2 linked regions of the Sphingobium yanoikuyae genome follow. The protein of the gene in region 1 interacts with the protein of each later gene in a pairwise test. Links are inferred from orthologs where the notes say so. Each region holds a gene or a part of one and is shown on either strand. Other genes may lie near its edges. The genes, in order: sucD and sucC.

Region 1 (9,008 bases):
CAAGGGACTCGGTGACATCGTCCTGTTCGACGTCGTCGAAGGCGTTCCCCAGGGCAAGGCTCTCGACCTGTCGCAGTGCGCCTCGGTCGAAGGTTTCGATGCGAAGATCACCGGTTCCAACGACTATGCCGATATCGCGGGCGCGGACGTCATCATCGTCACCGCCGGTGTCGCCCGCAAGCCGGGCATGAGCCGCGACGACCTGCTGGGTATCAACCTCAAGGTCATGAAGGCCGTGGGCGAGGGCATCGCCGCCAACGCCCCCGACGCCTTCGTCATCTGCATCACCAACCCGCTCGACGCGATGGTCTGGGCGCTGCGCGAATTTTCGGGCCTGCCCTCGAACAAGGTCGTCGGCATGGCCGGCGTTCTGGACAGCTCGCGCTTCAACCACTTCCTGGCGGAAGAATTCAACGTCTCGGCCAAGGACGTCACCAGCTTCGTGCTCGGCGGCCACGGCGACACCATGGTTCCGGTGATCGAATATTCGACCGTCGCCGGCATCCCGGTTCCCGACCTGATCAAGCAGGGCCGTTCGACCCAGGAGCGCATCGACGCCATCGTCAAGCGCACCCGTTCGGGCGGCGGCGAGATCGTCGCGCTGCTCAAGACCGGTTCGGCCTTCTATGCGCCCGCCACCAGCGCGATCGCCATGGCTGAAGCCTATCTGGGCGACAAGAAGCGCCTGCTGCCCTGCGCCGCGAACCTGACCGGCCAGTATGGCGTCGACAATCTCTATGTCGGCGTGCCGGTCATCATCGGCAAGGATGGCGTCGAGCAGGTCATCGAGATCGAGCTGAACGACGAAGCCAAGGCCAACCTCCAGGTGTCGGTCGACGCCGTCAAGGAACTGCTGGAAGCCTGCAAGGGTATCGATCCCTCGCTCGCCTGAGCCAACCAGCTTGCACCGTCCCGTTCCAGGTAAGTGCGCAGCCTGGGACGGGTCGCTTTAGACCCAAGTGCCACGTCCACAGAGAATAAAGGGACACATATGTCCATTCTGGTGAACAAGAACACCAAGGTCATCACCCAGGGTATGACCGGTGCCACCGGCACCTTCCACACCGAAACCGCTCTTGCCTATGGCACGCAGATGGTTGGCGGCGTGACCCCCGGCAAGGGCGGCACGACCCATATCGGCCTGCCGATGTTCGACACCGTTGCCGAAGCCAAGTCGAAGACCGGCGCCGACGCCTCGGTCATCTATGTTCCGCCGCCGTTCGCGGCCGACTCGATCCTGGAAGCGATCGATGCCGAAATCCCGCTGATCGTCGCGATCACCGAAGGCATCCCGGTTCTGGACATGGTCAAGGTGAAGCGCGCCCTGTCGGGTTCGAAGTCGCGCCTGATCGGCCCGAACTGCCCCGGCCTGCTGACGCCGGGCGAATGCAAGATCGGCATCATGCCCGGCAACATCTTCTCGAAGGGTTCGGTCGGCGTCGTGTCGCGTTCGGGCACGCTGACCTATGAAGCCGTGTTCCAGACCACCAATGCGGGCTTGGGCCAGACCACGGCCGTCGGCATCGGCGGTGACCCGGTCAACGGCACCAACTTCATCGACGTGCTGGAACTGTTCCTGGCCGACGACGCCACCGAATCGATCATCATGATCGGTGAAATCGGCGGCGACGCGGAAGAACAGGCTGCCCAGTTCCTGATCGACGAAGCCAAGAAGGGCCGCAAGAAGCCGATGGCCGGCTTCATCGCAGGTCGCACGGCGCCTCCGGGCCGTCGCATGGGCCACGCTGGCGCGATCGTGTCGGGCGGCAAGGGCGACGCGGAAAGCAAGATCGCGGCGATGGAAGCGGCCGGCATCAAGGTCGCTGCCAGCCCGAGCCTGCTGGGCGAGACCCTGCTGGAAGTGCTGAAGGGCTGATCCGCCTTTAAAATATGATATGGAAACGCGGCCGGGCTGCACCCCGGCCGCACTTTCCCGCTCCGCGACTGCACGCGGCATGCATGGGACACAAGACGATGGGTTACGAGAACCAGGATTTCGAGATCGAACAGGGGCCGAGCTGGGCACGCCCCAACTGGCCGTTGGCGGACACCGACGACCTGACCGGGGCGATGGACCCGACGCAGATGCAGGTGGCCGTGAAGGCTGCTGCAAAGGCGCAGGGTGCCGCTGTTTCCGAGGCCGATATCGCATCGGCTGCCGAGGACGCAATCCGCGCGCAGATGCTGATCCGCACATATCGCGTGCGCGGTCATCTGGCCGCCAATCTCGATCCGCTGGGCCTGGCCAAGCGTGACCTGCCGGCGGACCTGACCCCGGAATATCATGGCCTGACCGATGCGTCGAAGAAGGTCTTCCTGGGCGGCACGCTGGGCCTGCAGTACGCGACCGTCGCGGAGATCGTGACGATCCTGCGCCAGAATTACTGCGGCAATGTCGGCCTTGAATATATGCATATCGCGGACGTCGAAGAGCGCCGCTTCCTGCAGGAACGCCTGGAAGGCAAGGACAAGGAAATCCACTTCACGCCCGAGGGCAAGAAGGCGATCCTGGCCAAGGTCATCCAGGGCGAGCAGTATGAGAAGTTCCTGGGCCGCAAATATGTCGGCACCAAGCGCTTCGGCCTCGACGGTGGCGAGTCCATGATCCCCGCGCTCGAAGCGGTCATCAAATATGGTGGCGCATCGGGTGTGCGCGAGATCGTGTTCGGCATGGCCCATCGCGGCCGCCTGAACGTCCTCGCCAACGTCATGGCCAAGGGCTTCCGCGTCATTTTCCACGAATTCTCGGGCGGCACTGCCAACCCCGAAGACGTGGGTGGTTCGGGCGACGTGAAATATCACCTTGGCACCTCGACCGACCGTGAGTTCGACGGCGTCAAGGTCCACATGTCGCTGGTCCCCAACCCGTCGCACCTTGAAACCGTCGATCCGGTGGTGCTGGGCAAGGTCCGCGCGCAGCAGACCTTCCGCGATGACCTCACCAAGCATGAGCAGGTTCTGCCCGTGCTGATCCACGGCGACGCGGCGTTCGCGGGGCAGGGTATCGTCTGGGAATGCCTCGGCTTCTCGGGCGTCAGCGGCTACAACACCGGCGGCTGCGTCCACTTCATCATCAACAACCAGATCGGCTTCACCACCAGCCCGCAATTCTCGCGCGGCTCGCCCTATCCGTCGGACGTGGCGAAGGGTGTCCAGGCGCCGATCCTGCACGTCAATGGCGACGATCCCGAAGCCGTGACCTTCGCGACCAAGCTCGCCATGGAATATCGCCAGAAGTTCCATCGCGACGTCGTCGTCGACATGTGGTGCTATCGCCGCTTCGGTCATAACGAAGGCGACGAGCCGGGCTTCACCCAGCCGCTGATGTACAAGGAAATCCGTCAGCATCCGCCGGTCAGCGACATTTATGCCGCGCGCCTGAAGGCGGAAGGCGTGGTGGACGACGCGTTCGTCTCCGGTTCGACCGACGAGTTCGTCGCCCATCTGGAAGACGAGTTCGAAGCCGCCAAGAGCTACAAGGCCAACAAGGCCGACTGGTTCGCCGGTCGCTGGTCGGGCCTGCACAAGCCGGCCGATGCCGAAACCGCGCGCCAGAGCGTGGAATCGGCTATCAACCAGAAGCTGTTCGACAGCCTGGGCCGCACGCTGACCACGGTTCCCGAAGGCCATAATGTCCACAAGACGCTGAAGCGCGTGCTGGATGCCAAGGCCGAGATGTTCAAGTCGGGTGCCAATTTCGACTGGGCGACCGGCGAGGCCCTGGCCTTCGGTTCGCTGCTGTCGGAAGGCTATGGCGTTCGCCTGTCGGGTCAGGACTCGGGTCGCGGCACCTTCAGCCAGCGTCACGCGGTCTGGACCGACCAGGACACCGAGGCCAAGTATATCCCGCTCTCGACCGTGCCGCATGGCCGTTTCGAAGTGCTGGACTCGCCTTTGTCCGAATATGGCGTGCTGGGCTTTGAATATGGTTTCGCTTTGGCGGACCCGAAGAGCCTGGTGATCTGGGAAGCGCAGTTCGGCGATTTCGCCAACGGTGCGCAGATCATCTTCGACCAGTATATCGCGTCGTCGGAAACCAAGTGGCTGCGGTCCAACGGCCTCGTCTGCCTGCTGCCGCACGGCTATGAAGGCCAGGGGCCCGAGCATAGCTCGGCGCGTCTGGAACGCTATCTGCAGCTGTGCGCCGAAGGCAATATCCAGGTCGCGAACATCACGACCCCGGCCAATTACTTCCACGCGCTGCGTCGCCAGATGCTGCGGCCCTTCCGCAAGCCGCTCATCATCATGGCGCCCAAGTCGCTGCTGCGTCACAAGGCCGCCGTCAGCAAGGCCGAGGACTTCCTGGGCGAAACGCACTTCAAGCGCATCCTGTCGGACCCCAATGGGTCGGCCGACAAGGATACCAAGCGCCTGGTGCTCTGCTCGGGCAAGGTCTTCTACGACCTGATGGAAGCCCGCGACGCCGCCGGCGACGCCAACACCCAGATCGTCCGTATCGAACAGATTTATCCGTTCGCGACCGACGCACTGGCCACGCGCATCGAGCGCATGACCAATCTGGAAGATGTCGTCTGGTGTCAGGAAGAACCGCGCAACAACGGCGCCTGGTCCTTCGTCGAACCCTATATCGAGGAAGCGCTGGCCAAGGCCGGCAAGGCGCCCAAGCGCGCCCGCTATGCCGGCCGCAAGGCTTCGGCATCGCCTGCCACGGGCCTGGCCTCGCGCCATGTGTCCGAACAGGGCGCCCTCGTCGCCGATGCGCTGGGTCACAGCGTTCGTGAAGAAATCCGTCGCCAGAAGAAAGGCTGAGAAAGCACATGGCAACCGAAGTCAAAGTCCCCACGCTGGGCGAATCCGTTACCGAAGCAACCGTCGGTCAGTGGCTCAAGAAGCCGGGTGAAGCGGTCAAGGCCGACGAGCCGATCGTCAGCCTGGAAACCGACAAGGTCGCGGTCGACGTGCCCTCGCCGGTCGCCGGTGTCATGGGGGATCTGGTCGCCAAGGAAGGCGACACGGTCGAGGTCGGCGCGCTGCTGGCCTATGTGAACGAAGGCGGTGCCGCTGCCGCCGCGCCGGCTGCTGCCGCTGCTCCCGCCGCCAAGGCGGAAGCCGCTGCACCCGCGCCGGCCGCTTCGGCCCCGGCTGCATCGGACGACGAAGAGGGCGGCAGCCTGACCCTGTCGCCGGCGGTCCGCCGCCTGGTGCTGGAGCATGGTCTTGACCCGAGCAAGATCAAGGGCACCGGCAAGGACGGCCGTCTGACCAAGGACGACGTCATGGCCGCCGTCGCTGCCGGCACTGCCAAGGCTGCTGCTGCGACCCCTGCTTCGGCGCCTGCCGCCGATGCGCCGGCCGCTGGCCCCAGCCGCAAGCAGGAACGCGTCAAGATGACCCGCCTGCGCCAGACCGTCGCCAAGCGTCTGAAGGAAGCGCAGAACAACGCTGCCCTGCTGACCACGTACAACGACGTCGACATGACCAACGTCATCGAGGCGCGCGCCAAGTACAAGGATCTGTTCGAGAAGAAGCATGGCGTCCGTCTGGGCTTCATGGGCTTCTTCACCAAGGCCGTCTGCATGGCGCTGAAGGACATTCCGGGCGTCAACGCGCAGATCGAAGGCGACGAGATCGTCTATAACGACTTCGCCGACATCTCGGTCGCCGTTTCGGCCCCGACCGGCCTGGTCGTTCCGGTCATCCGCAATGCGGAAAGCCTGAGCGTCGCTGCCATTGAAAAGACCATCGGCGGCTTCGGCAAGAAGGCCAAGGAAGGCAAGCTGACGATGGAAGATATGAAGGGCGGCACCTTCACCATCTCCAACGGCGGCGTGTTCGGTTCGCTGCTGTCCAGCCCGATCATCAACCCGCCCCAGTCGGCGGTTCTGGGCCTGCACCGCATCGAGGACCGCCCGGTCGTCCGTAACGGCCAGATCGTGATCCGCCCGATGATGTATCTGGCGCTCAGCTATGACCATCGCCTGATCGACGGTCGTGAAGCGGTGACCTTCCTTGTCGCGGTCAAGAACGCGATCGAGGATCCGACCCGTCTGCTGATCGACCTGTAATAATCACCATTTATTGTTGCCCCGGCTTCGGCCGGGGCGCCTCTTGCCCTTGATTTGGGGCAGAGCGATGCCAGTTTGGCTGGCATGACTGGAGAAGGGAAAACCCCATGTCCGATTTCGATTATGACGTCCTGGTTATCGGTGCTGGCCCGGGTGGCTATGTCGCCGCGATCCGTGCTGCGCAGCTGGGCCTGAAGACCGCCTGTGCCGAAAGCCGCGAGACGCTGGGCGGCACCTGCCTCAACGTCGGCTGCATCCCGTCGAAGGCGCTGCTGCACGCCTCGGAACTTTATGACGAGGCCGCCAATGGCGCGCTCGCCAAGCTGGGCGTCAAGATCGACAAGATGAGCCTGGACCTGCCCACCATGCAGGGCCAGCGCGTCGATGCCATCAAGGGCCTGACCGGCGGCATCGAATATCTGTTCAAGAAGAACAAGGTGACCTGGCTCAAGGGCCTGGCCAGCTTCACCGGCGCCAACACCGTCGAAGTGAACGGCGAGAAGGTGACGGCGAAGAACATCGTCATCGCCACCGGTTCGTCGGTCGCCCCGCTGCCGGGCGTGGCCGTGGACAATGCGGGCGGCAAGATCGTCGATTCGACCGGCGCGCTGGAACTGGACAAGGTTCCGGGCCATCTGGTCGTCGTCGGCGGTGGCGTCATCGGTCTGGAACTGGGTTCGGTGTGGAAGCGCCTGGGCGCCAAGGTCACTGTCGTCGAATATCTCGACCAGATCCTGCCCGGCATGGATGGCGAAGTTCGCAAGGAAGCCAACAAGATCTTCAAGAAGCAGGGCTTCGAATATAAGCTCGGCACCAAGGTGACCGGCGCCGAAGTCGGCAAGTCGGGCGTGACCCTGACCGTCGAACCCGCCGCCGGTGGCGACGCCGAGAAGATCGAAGCCGATGTCGTTCTGGTATCGATCGGTCGTCGTCCCAACACCGAAGGCCTGGGCCTCGACAAGATCGGCCTGGAGCTGAACGCGCGCGGTCAGATCGAGACCGACCATGAGTTCGGCACCAAGGTTCCGGGCGTCTGGGCGATTGGTGACGTCATCCCCGGCCCGATGCTGGCGCACAAGGCCGAGGACGAAGGCATTGCCGTCGCCGAGAATATCGCGGGCCTGACCGGCATCGTGAATCATGACGTGATCCCCTCGGTGGTCTACACCAAGCCGGAAATCGCGGGCGTGGGCCTGACCGAGGAAGCCGCCAAGGAACGTGGCGCCGTCAAGGTCGGCAAGTTCCCGATGATGGCGAACAGCCGTGCCAAGACCAATCACGAGCCCGACGGCTTCGTGAAGATCATCGCCGACGCCGAAACCGATAAGGTGCTGGGCGTGTGGATCATCGCCACCGTCGCCGGCACGATGATCGCACAGGCCGCGCAGGCCATGGAATTCGGCGCATCGAGCGAAGACATCGCTTACACTTGCCATGCGCACCCGACGCACAGCGAAGCGATCAAGGAAGCGGCGATGGCCGTGACCGGTAAGCCGATCCACATGTGATCGACTGCGCGATCGCAGGATAAGGGAAGGGGCCTCCGCCAAGCGGGGGCCTTTTTCTTTTGGGGAAGGACGCGCGCTGCTCTATCGGACGGGCATGAACCAATTCCCCTCCAGCCAGTCGGTGCCGTCGGCCAATCCCGAGCGGTTGTTCTTTGCGCTGTGGATCATCTTTTCGGTGCTGACCGCGCTGGCCGACATCATCGCGATCGTCCGCCATCCCGAAATGACGTTGCAGATATTGCCGCAGACGGCCCTGGGGCTGGCGGTGTGTCTGCCCTTCGGCGCGGTCGCGATCCTGCTGCGACGCCGGCGGCTCAAGCGCCAGGCCGCGCGCGACGCCTTTCTTCAGGCGATGGCGCGGCTCGACTGAGCATCGCCGGCGGGCGCCAGCGCGGGCCGAATGGCGACGCGATTGCGGCCCTTTTCCTTCGCTTCATAGAGCGCGCTGTCGGCGCGGGCGATCGCGTCATGGATCGAGCGGTCGGCGCGATGCAGGCTGGTGAGGCCGAAGCTGGCGGTGAGCGGGCCGGGCAGGCCAAGCCGGCTTGCCGCCTGTTCGGCAAAGCGCAGCCGGATCGCGTCGGCAATGCCGGTCGCCATGGCGGGGTCTGCGCCGGGCAGGAAGAGGATGAACTCCTCGCCGCCGAAGCGGGCGATGACGGCATCGGCCGGGGCCAGCGCCCGCAGCGCATCGGCCAGCGCGACGATCACCCGGTCGCCCAGCCCATGGCCATGGGCGTCGTTGACCCGCTTGAAATGATCGATGTCGCAGGCGATCAGGCTGCCGCTGGCATCATGGCGGGCCACCGCCTCCTCGAACCCGCGGCGATTGAGCAGGCCCGACAGCGGATCGACATGGGCATCATGGCGGTAACGGGTGAGCACGTCCTGCATGGCTGCCGCGAGCGCCGATAGGGCCAGGAACAGGCCGAACATGCAGGCCAGCGCCTGCATCAGGAAGGCATATTGGCTGTCGCGGAACGCGACGCCGCCGGGCAGGGTGAAGGACACGCTGCTGCCGCGCAGCAGATTGTCGAGCGCGACCAGGGTGACGGCGGCATAGAGGGCGCGATCGGGCCAGCCGCGCAACTGGCCGCGGCCCGCAATCAGCGGAATGGATATCAGCAGGAAGCAACCGAAATCGGACGACACCAGTTCCAGCGGGACGATGTCCCGCATCACTGCAAAGCTGCAGATCAGGATCGATATCGCCCAGATGGCGATGCGCAGCCCCAGCACCCAATTGGGGCGCCAGCGCGTCAGCAGCGCCTGGCTGAACAGCAGGAATCCGGTGGCAAAGGCGGTGTCGGCGACGATGCCCCACAGGTCCGTGGGCAGGAAGTCGAACGCGACCGGCACGGAAAAGCCCGTGGCGACGCTGAAGAAGGCACCGCTCCACCAGCCCGCTTCGCGCGCGCCCCAGCCCCAGACGATGAGGAAGGCGACGCCGAAGCTGGCCATCATGATGGGCAGG
Region 2 (8,982 bases), 2.1 Mb from region 1 along the record:
CTTCCCATGGGCTTCCGCAAACTCATCGCAATAATGATTGGCGATGGCACGGGAAAACCAGGTGCCGCGACCGGGGAGGGGGAGTACCGGCAACTGCACGAGCGCGAACCGGTCGATCATATGATCGAACAGCCGGATTTCATCGGGATGCACGACGTCTTCGGCATCATGCATGACGATGGCCTTGAACCGGATGCCGCTTCGACCTTCCTCCGCCAGCATGCTGCGCCAGTTGATGTTCAGGCAATCGGCCTTGGTGGTCGGACCGGGGCGGTCATTCACGCACAATATGATATGCGGTTGATCGATGGCGGCCGATGCGATCGCGTCGATCGTCGCCGGATCATTGGGATAGGCGCCGACGAATATGCGATAATCGGCATCGCCCCAGCAATGTACGGCATGGCGCAGCATCGCGCCGATGACCTCCGCTTCCTGCCAGGCGGGAATGAAGATGGCGATACGGCCGGGCGTCGATGACGGCGGCAATGTCGCCATCGTCATGCGGAGGCGGCGAGGGTACCGGACCGCCCGCCAGGCTCGGCGGATCAGGAACAGAAGGTCGATCGCCAGATCATCCAGCCCGCCCAATGCAAAGCCGATGACCGCGAACAACAATATCTCATAATGCAGCGCCTGTAGCGCGCCAAAGAGCATGTCCCCCACGATCCCGGATTTCCCCTGTCCCGATCGCCATGCGGCTGGGTGAATTTATGTCATGAGAACAGCGGTCTTCCAAGTATTTTGGAGAAAAGCTGTCAACATTGGCCGGCGGATCTGGGTTGGACCTGAGCGGAAATTTCCCTAAGGGGGAAGAATGGCAATACCGGCAAGCACTTATGGAGAAGAGACGTGACCGAACGGCCCGTGTCCGCCATCAGGAATTTCCTGAAGGGAGAAGCAGGCAGTGGCGTCTTGCTGATGATTTCGGCCGCGATCGCAATGATCATGGCGAATCTTCCGGGTGCTGCCGGCCATGTCTATCATGACATCTTCCATATGGTGACGGGGCCGGTGCTTGCTCCTGCGCTCGGTCCCATGACGATCCATTTGTGGGTCAATGACGGACTGATGGCGATCTTCTTCCTGCTCGTCGGGCTGGAGATCAAACGTGAGTTCGTCGATGGCGGCCTGTCCACCTGGGAGAGGCGGCGCCTGCCTTTCATCGCGGCGGGGGCGGGCATGATCGCGCCGGCGCTGGTCTATCTGGCCGTTACGGCTGGGGAACCGGCCCTGGCGCGCGGCTGGGCGATCCCGGCGGCCACCGATATTGCCTTTGCGATCGGGGTTCTGGCGCTGCTGGGATCGCGGGCGCCCGCATCGATCAAACTGTTCCTGACGGCGGTCGCGATCGTCGACGACATGGGCGCGGTGGCGATCATTGCGCTGGCCTATAGCCAGGGGCTGGATATCATGGCTTTGGCCGGCGCCTTTGTCGTCCTGCTGGTCATGTTCGGGATGAACCGTGTCGGTGTGCGATCCTTGGCACCTTATCTCATCGGCTTCCTGCTGCTCTGGTATCTGATGCTGCTGTCGGGCGTACATGCCACGATCGCGGGCGTGCTCGCCGCCATCACCATCCCGGTCAATCGCACGCCGGGTGCGCCGGATGCGGTGGACAGTCCGCTCCATCGCCTGGAACATCTGATCCATCCCTGGAGCGCCTATCTGATCGTGCCGCTCTTCGGCTTTGCCAATGCCGGCATCACGCTCAATGGCGAAGCGATCGGCGCTCTGCTCAGTCCCTTGCCGATCGGCGTGGCGCTGGGGCTGCTGCTTGGCAAGCAACTGGGCGTGTTCGGTAGCATCTGGCTGGCGCAGAAACTGGGCATCGCGGCGCGGCCTTCGGGGGCGACCTGGGTGCAGATTTACGGCATGGCGCTGTTGTGCGGCATTGGCTTCACCATGAGCCTGTTCATTGGCGCGCTCGCCTTTCCGGGGCAGCCATTGCTGGTCGAGGAGGCCAAGATCGGCATCCTTGGCGGATCCTTGCTGTCCGCGCTGTGCGGTTATGCGGTGCTGCGTTTTGCACCAGCGCCGCGTTCGGTCGAGCGGGGCGCAGGGTGAGGGGAATCGCGTAGCATTAACCTTCATGCTACTATCGCCTTGCCGTTGCCGCGACTCGCTTCGCGTCAGCGCGCCGACCGCACTTTCGAAAAATACGGGAGGAGGGCGAACCGATGGAGACGGACGTCAACTATCTGCTGCATCGCCAGCAGATGTCGCTGATAAACGCGCAGGCAACAACATCGCCCGAGGGGCGCGCTGCCTATGAAGGGCTGGCACGCGGTTATATCGATCAGGTCGAAGCCTATCGCAGGCGCAATGAGCAGCAGGAGAGGCTGATCATTCCGGCACATTGATTCTCCGGCCGTTGCCTCATCGCGCTATCGACGGGAAATCAGGCGATCGATCACTTCCTGATGCGGGCCATCGGCACCGCATTCCCGTTCCAATATCGTCTTGATCTTTTCCAGTTCGGCTTCGGTCAGATGTTCGATGCCGATGAAATCGTTGCGCGCGGTCTCGATCGAACGGATCAGTTCGTCGAGCTTGGCCTGGATCGCGGCGCCGTCGCGGTTCTGGGCATTCTGGATCAGGAAGACCATCAGGAAGGTTACGATGGTCGTGCCGGTATTGATCACCAGTTGCCAAGTGTCGGAATAATGAAAGAGCGGGCCGGTCACGCCCCAGATCAATACCACGCCGACCGCCAGGATGAAGGCGAGCGGCTGGCCAGTCCAACTGGCGATCCGTGCCGACAGGGCGGAAAATATCCGATCCATGCAAACTCCTTTGGCTGTCCTGCGCATTTAGGCTCTGTTCAGCCATCTGCTGTCATGGCCGTGCCCATGGCAACCATATCTTTTCGTGCAACGATCGGCGTGCTCGCCGGCTCCCTTCTGCTGGCCTCCTGCGCCAGCGTTTCCCCCGAATCACGCGTGCGCGCCGGGCTGATCGATGCTGGTCTTTCGCCGCGCATGGCGGGCTGCATGGCCGAACGCATGGTCGATCGGCTCAGCCTGGTGCAGTTGCGGCGGCTCCAGTCGATCGCCTCGCTCCACAAGTCGCACATGGGCAAGATGAGCATGGACGAACTGCTCTATAAGGTCCGTGCGCTGGAGGATCCGGAGATTTTCCTGGTGACCAGCAAGGCCGCCATCCACTGCTCCTTCTGACGCCGATTTCACAATAAAGCAGGGTCGGGCTTCGCAAGGGTTTTGCAATTTTGCAAAGTCGTTTTGCGAAATGGCTCTGGCCCTGCTTCCTCGCCTGTGCTTAACCCGCCTCAACAGTTTTCCTGTGAACAAAGGACGGGCTAGCCCATGAACATTCACGAATATCAGGCGAAGGAACTGCTCGCCAAGTATGGCGCGCCGATCGCCGCCGGTCACGCTGCCTTCACCGTCGAGGAAGCCGTCGAGGCCGCCAAGAAGCTGCCCGGGCCGCTCTATGTCGTGAAGTCGCAGATCCACGCTGGTGGCCGCGGCAAGGGCAAGTTCAAGGAACTGGCCCCCGAAGCCAAGGGCGGCGTCCGCCTCGCCTTCAACCTGGACGAGGTGAAGGCCCACGCCACCGACATGCTCGGCAACACGCTGGTCACCATCCAGACCGGCGAAGCGGGCAAGCAGGTCAATCGTCTGTACATCACCGACGGCGCCGACATTGCCAAGGAATTCTACCTGGCGTTGCTGGTCGATCGCGCCACCAGCCGCATCGCCTTCGTCGTGTCGACCGAAGGCGGCATGGACATTGAAGAGGTCGCCCACTCGACCCCCGAAAAGATCCACAGCTTCTCGGTCGATCCGGCCACCGGCTTCCAGCCGCACCACGGCCGCGCCGTTGCCGCTGCGCTCGGCCTGACCGGCGACCTCGCCAAGCAGGCTTCGAAGGTTGCCGCGTCGCTCTACGCCGCGTTCCTCGACACCGACGCCGAGCAGATCGAAGTCAACCCGCTGGCGCTGACCGAGCAGGGCAACCTCCTCGTCCTCGACGCCAAGGTCGGTTTCGACGGCAACGCCATGTTCCGTCACAAGGACATCGCCGAACTGCGCGACCTGACCGAGGAAGATGCTGCCGAAGTCGAAGCGTCGAAGTACGACCTCGCCTACATCAAGCTGGACGGCAACATCGGCTGCATGGTGAACGGCGCTGGCCTGGCCATGGCGACCATGGACATCATCAAGCTGAACGGCGAATTCCCCGCCAACTTCCTGGACGTGGGTGGCGGCGCCACCACCGAAAAGGTGACCGCAGCGTTCAAGATCATCCTGAAGGACCCGGCCGTTAAGGGCATTCTGGTCAACATCTTCGGCGGCATCATGAAGTGCGACATCATTGCCAATGGTATCGTCGAGGCTGCCAAGGAAGTGAACCTGTCGGTTCCGCTGGTTGTCCGCCTGGAAGGCACCAACGTCCAGCAGGGCAAGGACATTCTGGCCAATTCGGGTCTGCCGATCGTCCCCGCGGATGACCTGGGCGATGCGGCCAAGAAGATCGTGGCAGAAGTGAGGAAGGCGGCCTGAGCCCCCTAATCACCTGAGAAGATACGCCATAGGGCGTGGGTGACCTGGAAACGGGTCGCCCACGTCCGTGTTCGCGTTGGCGGGCGATGGCGTGAAAATGGAGGATGTTGAAATGAAGATCCTTGTTCCCGTGAAGCGGGTTATCGACTACAACGTAAAGCCGCGCGTGAAGGCGGATGGCACGGGCGTGGACCTGGCCAACGTCAAGATGAGCATGAACCCGTTCGACGAAATCGCCGTCGAGGAAGCCATTCGCCTGAAGGAAAAGGGCGCGGCGACCGAGGTCGTGGCGGTATCGATCGGCGTCGCCAAGGCGCAGGAAACGCTGCGCACCGCGCTGGCGATGGGCGCGGACCGCGCCATCCTGATCCAGACCGATGACGAAGTCGAACCGCTGGGCGTGGCCAAGCTGCTCGCCAAGGTGCAGGAAGAGGAAGGTGCTGGCCTGATCATCCTGGGCAAGCAGGCGATCGACGATGACAGCAACCAGACCGGCCAGATGCTCGCCGCGCTGCTGAACCTGCCGCAGGGCACGTTCGCCAGCAAGGTCGAGGTCGAGGGCGACAAGGTCAACGTCACCCGCGAAGTCGATGGCGGCCTGGAGACGGTGAAGCTCAACACCCCGGCGATCATCACCACTGACCTGCGCCTCAATGAGCCGCGCTATGCGTCGCTGCCCAACATCATGAAGGCCAAGTCCAAGCCGCTGGCGAACAAGACCCCGGCTGATTACGGCGTCGACATCGCCGCCCGTCTGGAGACGCTAAAGGTCTCCGAACCGCCCAAGCGCTCGGCCGGCATCAAGGTTGCCGATGTCGATGAACTGGTGGCCAAGCTCAAGGCTCTGGGAGTTGCAGCATGACGAAGACGCTCGTTTGGGTTGAACATGAGGGCGGCGCCGTCAAGGATGCGACCCTTTCCGCCGTGACCGCCGCCGCCAAGCTGGGCGAAGTCCATCTGCTGGTCGCAGGCCAGGGCGTCGACGGCGTGGCCGCCGAAGCCGCCAAGATCGCCGGCGTGGGCAAGGTCCATGTCGCCGACGACGCGGCCTTTGGCCATGCGCTGCCGGAGAATGTCGCGCCGCTGATCGTCGAGCTGATGGGCCATCATGATGCGTTCGTCGCGCCGGCCACCAGCAACGGCAAGAATATCGCGCCGCGCGTCGCCGCGCTGCTCGATGTCATGCAGATCAGCGATATCCTGTCGGTCGAGAGCGAAGATACCTTCACTCGCCCGATCTATGCCGGCAACGCGATCGCGACCGTCAAGTCGAAGGACGCCAAGAAGGTCATCACCGTTCGCGGCACCGCCTTTGAAAAGGCGGCCAAGGACGGCGGCAGCGGCGCGGTGGAAGCCGTGGCCTCGACCGGCGACAAGGGCATTTCCGCCTTCGTCGGCGCCGAGATCGCCAAGCTGGAACGGCCCGAGCTGACCAGCGCCAAGGTGATCGTGTCGGGTGGCCGCGCGCTGAAGGACGGTCCGACCTTCGAGGAATATATCATGCCGCTGGCCGACAAGCTGGGCGCGGCCGTGGGTGCCTCGCGCGCTGCGGTCGATGCGGGCTATGTCCCCAACGACTATCAGGTCGGCCAGACCGGCAAGATCGTCGCGCCGGAAGTCTATATCGCCGTCGGCATTTCTGGTGCGATCCAGCATCTGGCCGGCATGAAGGACAGCAAGACCATCGTCGCCATCAACAAGGATGAGGATGCGCCGATCTTCCAGGTGGCCGACATCGGCCTGGTCGGTGATCTGTTCAAGGTGGTGCCGGAACTGACCGGCAAGCTGTAAGCCGAATTGGCTTGAGTAGGAAAGGGCGTGGGGAGCGATTCCCACGCCCTTTTTCTGTGCGGGCTATTCGCAGTTGATGTCGTTCTTGTCGATGGCCCGGCCGGCAAGGGCGCCGCCGGCGCCGCCCAGGATGGTGCCGAGCGTCTTGGAGCCGCCGGGAGCGATGACATTGCCGAGCACGCCACCGGCGATGGCGCCGACGATGGTGCCGGTGGTGCCGTCATCCCGCTTGCAATAATAGCGGCCGTCGCGGTCGCGGTAGATCTGGTCATTGTCGCCGAGATGGCGGCGCGGCGGGCGGCGATCCCGGTCGCGGTCACGGCCGCCGGGCGGACGGTTGTAGCCGCCGGGGCGGTCATAGCCATAGCCGCCGCCATAATTGTCCGAGGCGCAGGCGCCGAGCGGGAGCATGGCAAGGGCGGCAAGCGCCATTATGGGGGTACGCACGGGATAGTCTCCTCTTCTTTTCCCTGTCGCGAGGAGAACCCGCAAGCGGCGCGAAGGTTGCGCCAAGATACTGATCAGAAACGCGAAACCGCCCGCCACTGCCATCGAGAGGGGAGTGCGGCAGCGAGCGGACGGCATCAACGGCGCGTCGAGGGGACGCGCCGCCGAGGGGATGGGGCTTAATGGGCCAGGGGCGAGGCGCCGCTGGCCGTGGCCGGGGTGACGACCGGGGCCGGGCTGTCCTGGATGCGCTGGTCCTCCAGCTTGGCACGGGCTTCGTTGTAGCGGGCGACGAGGTCGTCCTTGAACTCGGTCAGCTTGCCGTCGTCATAGAGCTTCTTGCCGACATAGCCGGCGATGGCGCCGAAAATCAGGGTGCGGATCATGGGGAACTCCTTGGTTGCCAGTCGGGGAAAAGAACCGGCGTCGGCGACAAGGGTTCCGAGCATGATTGCGTCCGCGACGGGCCTTGCTAGTCTTGCGACGGACGGTGGCGGGGGCCGCCGTGACAAGGGGGTGGCAATGTCGGCATTCGATCTGGTGTTCGCGGTGTTCGGGCTGCTGCTGGGGCTGGCGATCGCCGAGGTGCTGGGCGGCTTTGCCCGTGCGCTGAAGCTCAAGCGGACGGCCAAGCCGGTGCGGATCGGCTGGCTGACGCCGCTGCTGGGGCTGTTCGTGCTGCTGGACCTCACCAGCTTCTGGGGCAGCGCCTATATCATGCGGGACCAGATGGATGCGAGCTATCTGACGCTGGTCGTGGTGCTGGCGATCGTGGGCGTCTATCATCTTGCCGCGTCGCTGATCTTTCCCGACGAGCCGGAACAATGGCCCGATTTCGACGACTGGTATGACCGGCAGAAGCGGATGGTGATCGGCGGGCTGCTGCTGGCCAATGTCGCGGTCACGATCGGCCAGGGCGTGCTGGAAGAGGTAAGGCCGGTCGCCGATGCCCCCGCCGGACCGCTCGCCCCCTATGCCGCGCCGATCCTGCTGGGCGGGCTGGTGGGGTTGCTGACCCTGCTGGTCGCGCTGCTGCGGGTGCGGAGCCGGCGCGCGAACATGGCGATGCTGATCGCGGCGAACCTGATCCTGCTGGGCGCCAGCATCGCCGAGGATTATATCTGACCGGGCCGGATAAATCGGGACCGGGCGCCACGGTGAGGTGGCGCCCGGCTCGATTGGCCGATTATTCGGCGTGGGCGATGTTCACCGCGGCCATCTTGCCGCGCTTGTCCTGCTCCAGGTCATAGGTGACGCGGTCCTTCTCGCGCAGGGTGGCGAGGCCGGCGCGCTCGACCGCGCTGATGTGGACGAACGCGTCCTGGCCGCCGGTGTCGGGCTCGATGAAGCCATAGCCCTTGTCGGCGTTGAAGAACTTCACGGTTCCGGTGATGCTGCTCATGATATTTCCTTCTTTCATGCGGCGGACCCATGGCGGGCACGCCGGGTCGCTAGAGGGGCAGGGAAAGAGGGAGATAGGTGCCGCAAAGCGCCGAAGACCGTCGATTTGCGACTATAGCAGCGCCCTTGTACGGCATTGCGGGCGTCCTGGCAAATCACTGGCCGTTTCGGCGGGGGCTGCCGCCGCGTCCTCCTCTTCCGCCTCGTCTTCCTCATCCTCGTTCAGAAGCTCGTAACCGGCCGCTTCCAGCACGGCGATTTCCTCGTCACTGCCCGGCGCGAAGCCGAAACGGGCGTCGCGGGCGCGGGTTGCGGCTTCCTCATAGGGGCGGGCCTGCGCCTCCAGCTCCGCGGCATAGGCGGCCTCCTCGGCTTGTGTCAGGGCGCGGTCATACTCGTCGATATCGTAATAATCCTCGCTCTGGTCGCCGGTGAAGCCGGGCGGGGCGGGGTAATCGGTGCGCAATTGCTCGCGATCCTCATCCCACCAGACGCCGCGCAAACGGGTCGCGGCCTCCTCGGGCGGCAGGTCGGCGCGGTGGATATGGGGCGGAAGTTCACACCGTTCATTGCGGTCGGAAAAGGGCGAGATTCCGGGCTGGATGGGCGGGCGTTTCGCACCGGGCTGGAGCGCGAGCCGGGCGGCGATGAACAGCGCGACCGAGGCGGCGGGGGCGAGGGCTGTTGCGACCTCGGGTTCGACGGGGTCGGGCGTCTCGGGCTGGTCGCCGTTGAGCAGGCGGGCGTCGGCCATGTCGCGGGCCATGCGCTCCATGCCGGTGCGCGGCAGGCCGATCAGTTCGGACTCCTTGTCGGC

The links.
Region 2: the proteins of sucD (region 1) and sucC interact in binary tests that used the Escherichia coli proteins (3 or more experiments, as listed by UniProt). The link is inferred for Sphingobium yanoikuyae from one-to-one orthologs.

Annotation. Positions count from the first base shown.
Region 1 is NZ_CP139979.1:646,122-655,129, forward strand. Bases 1-2,933 are described here. They hold sucD (succinate--CoA ligase subunit alpha), read left to right. Parts: upstream 1-991; coding sequence 992-1,876; downstream 1,877-2,933. Other genes in these bases: mdh (malate dehydrogenase), read left to right, coding at 1-892; U0025_RS03000 (2-oxoglutarate dehydrogenase E1 component), read left to right, coding at 1,975-2,933. Also shown: more of U0025_RS03000, read left to right, coding at 2,934-4,770; odhB (2-oxoglutarate dehydrogenase complex dihydrolipoyllysine-residue succinyltransferase), read left to right, coding at 4,779-6,026; lpdA (dihydrolipoyl dehydrogenase), read left to right, coding at 6,134-7,534; U0025_RS03015 (hypothetical protein), read left to right, coding at 7,629-7,904; U0025_RS03020 (GGDEF domain-containing protein), read right to left, coding at 7,880-9,008. UniProt on the Escherichia coli protein: Succinyl-CoA synthetase functions in the citric acid cycle (TCA), coupling the hydrolysis of succinyl-CoA to the synthesis of either ATP or GTP and thus represents the only step of substrate-level phosphorylation in the TCA.
Region 2 is NZ_CP139979.1:2,730,605-2,739,586, reverse strand. The notes cover bases 2,520-5,426. They hold sucC (ADP-forming succinate--CoA ligase subunit beta), read left to right. Parts: upstream 2,520-3,326; coding sequence 3,327-4,526; downstream 4,527-5,426. Other genes in these bases: U0025_RS12560 (electron transfer flavoprotein subunit alpha/FixB family protein), read left to right, coding at 5,385-5,426; U0025_RS12565 (electron transfer flavoprotein subunit beta/FixA family protein), read left to right, coding at 4,639-5,388; U0025_RS12575 (hypothetical protein), read left to right, coding at 2,853-3,179; U0025_RS12580 (low affinity iron permease family protein), read right to left, coding at 2,520-2,786. Outside these bases: U0025_RS12595 (glycosyl transferase family protein), read right to left, coding at 1-657; Na+/H+ antiporter NhaA, read left to right, coding at 853-2,067; U0025_RS12585 (hypothetical protein), read left to right, coding at 2,181-2,363; more of U0025_RS12580, read right to left, coding at 2,388-2,519; more of U0025_RS12560, read left to right, coding at 5,427-6,317; U0025_RS12555 (glycine zipper 2TM domain-containing protein), read right to left, coding at 6,381-6,764; U0025_RS12550 (hypothetical protein), read right to left, coding at 6,944-7,150; U0025_RS12545 (hypothetical protein), read left to right, coding at 7,287-7,889; U0025_RS12540 (cold-shock protein), read right to left, coding at 7,951-8,166; U0025_RS12535 (hypothetical protein), read right to left, coding at 8,278-8,982. UniProt on the Escherichia coli protein: Succinyl-CoA synthetase functions in the citric acid cycle (TCA), coupling the hydrolysis of succinyl-CoA to the synthesis of either ATP or GTP and thus represents the only step of substrate-level phosphorylation in the TCA.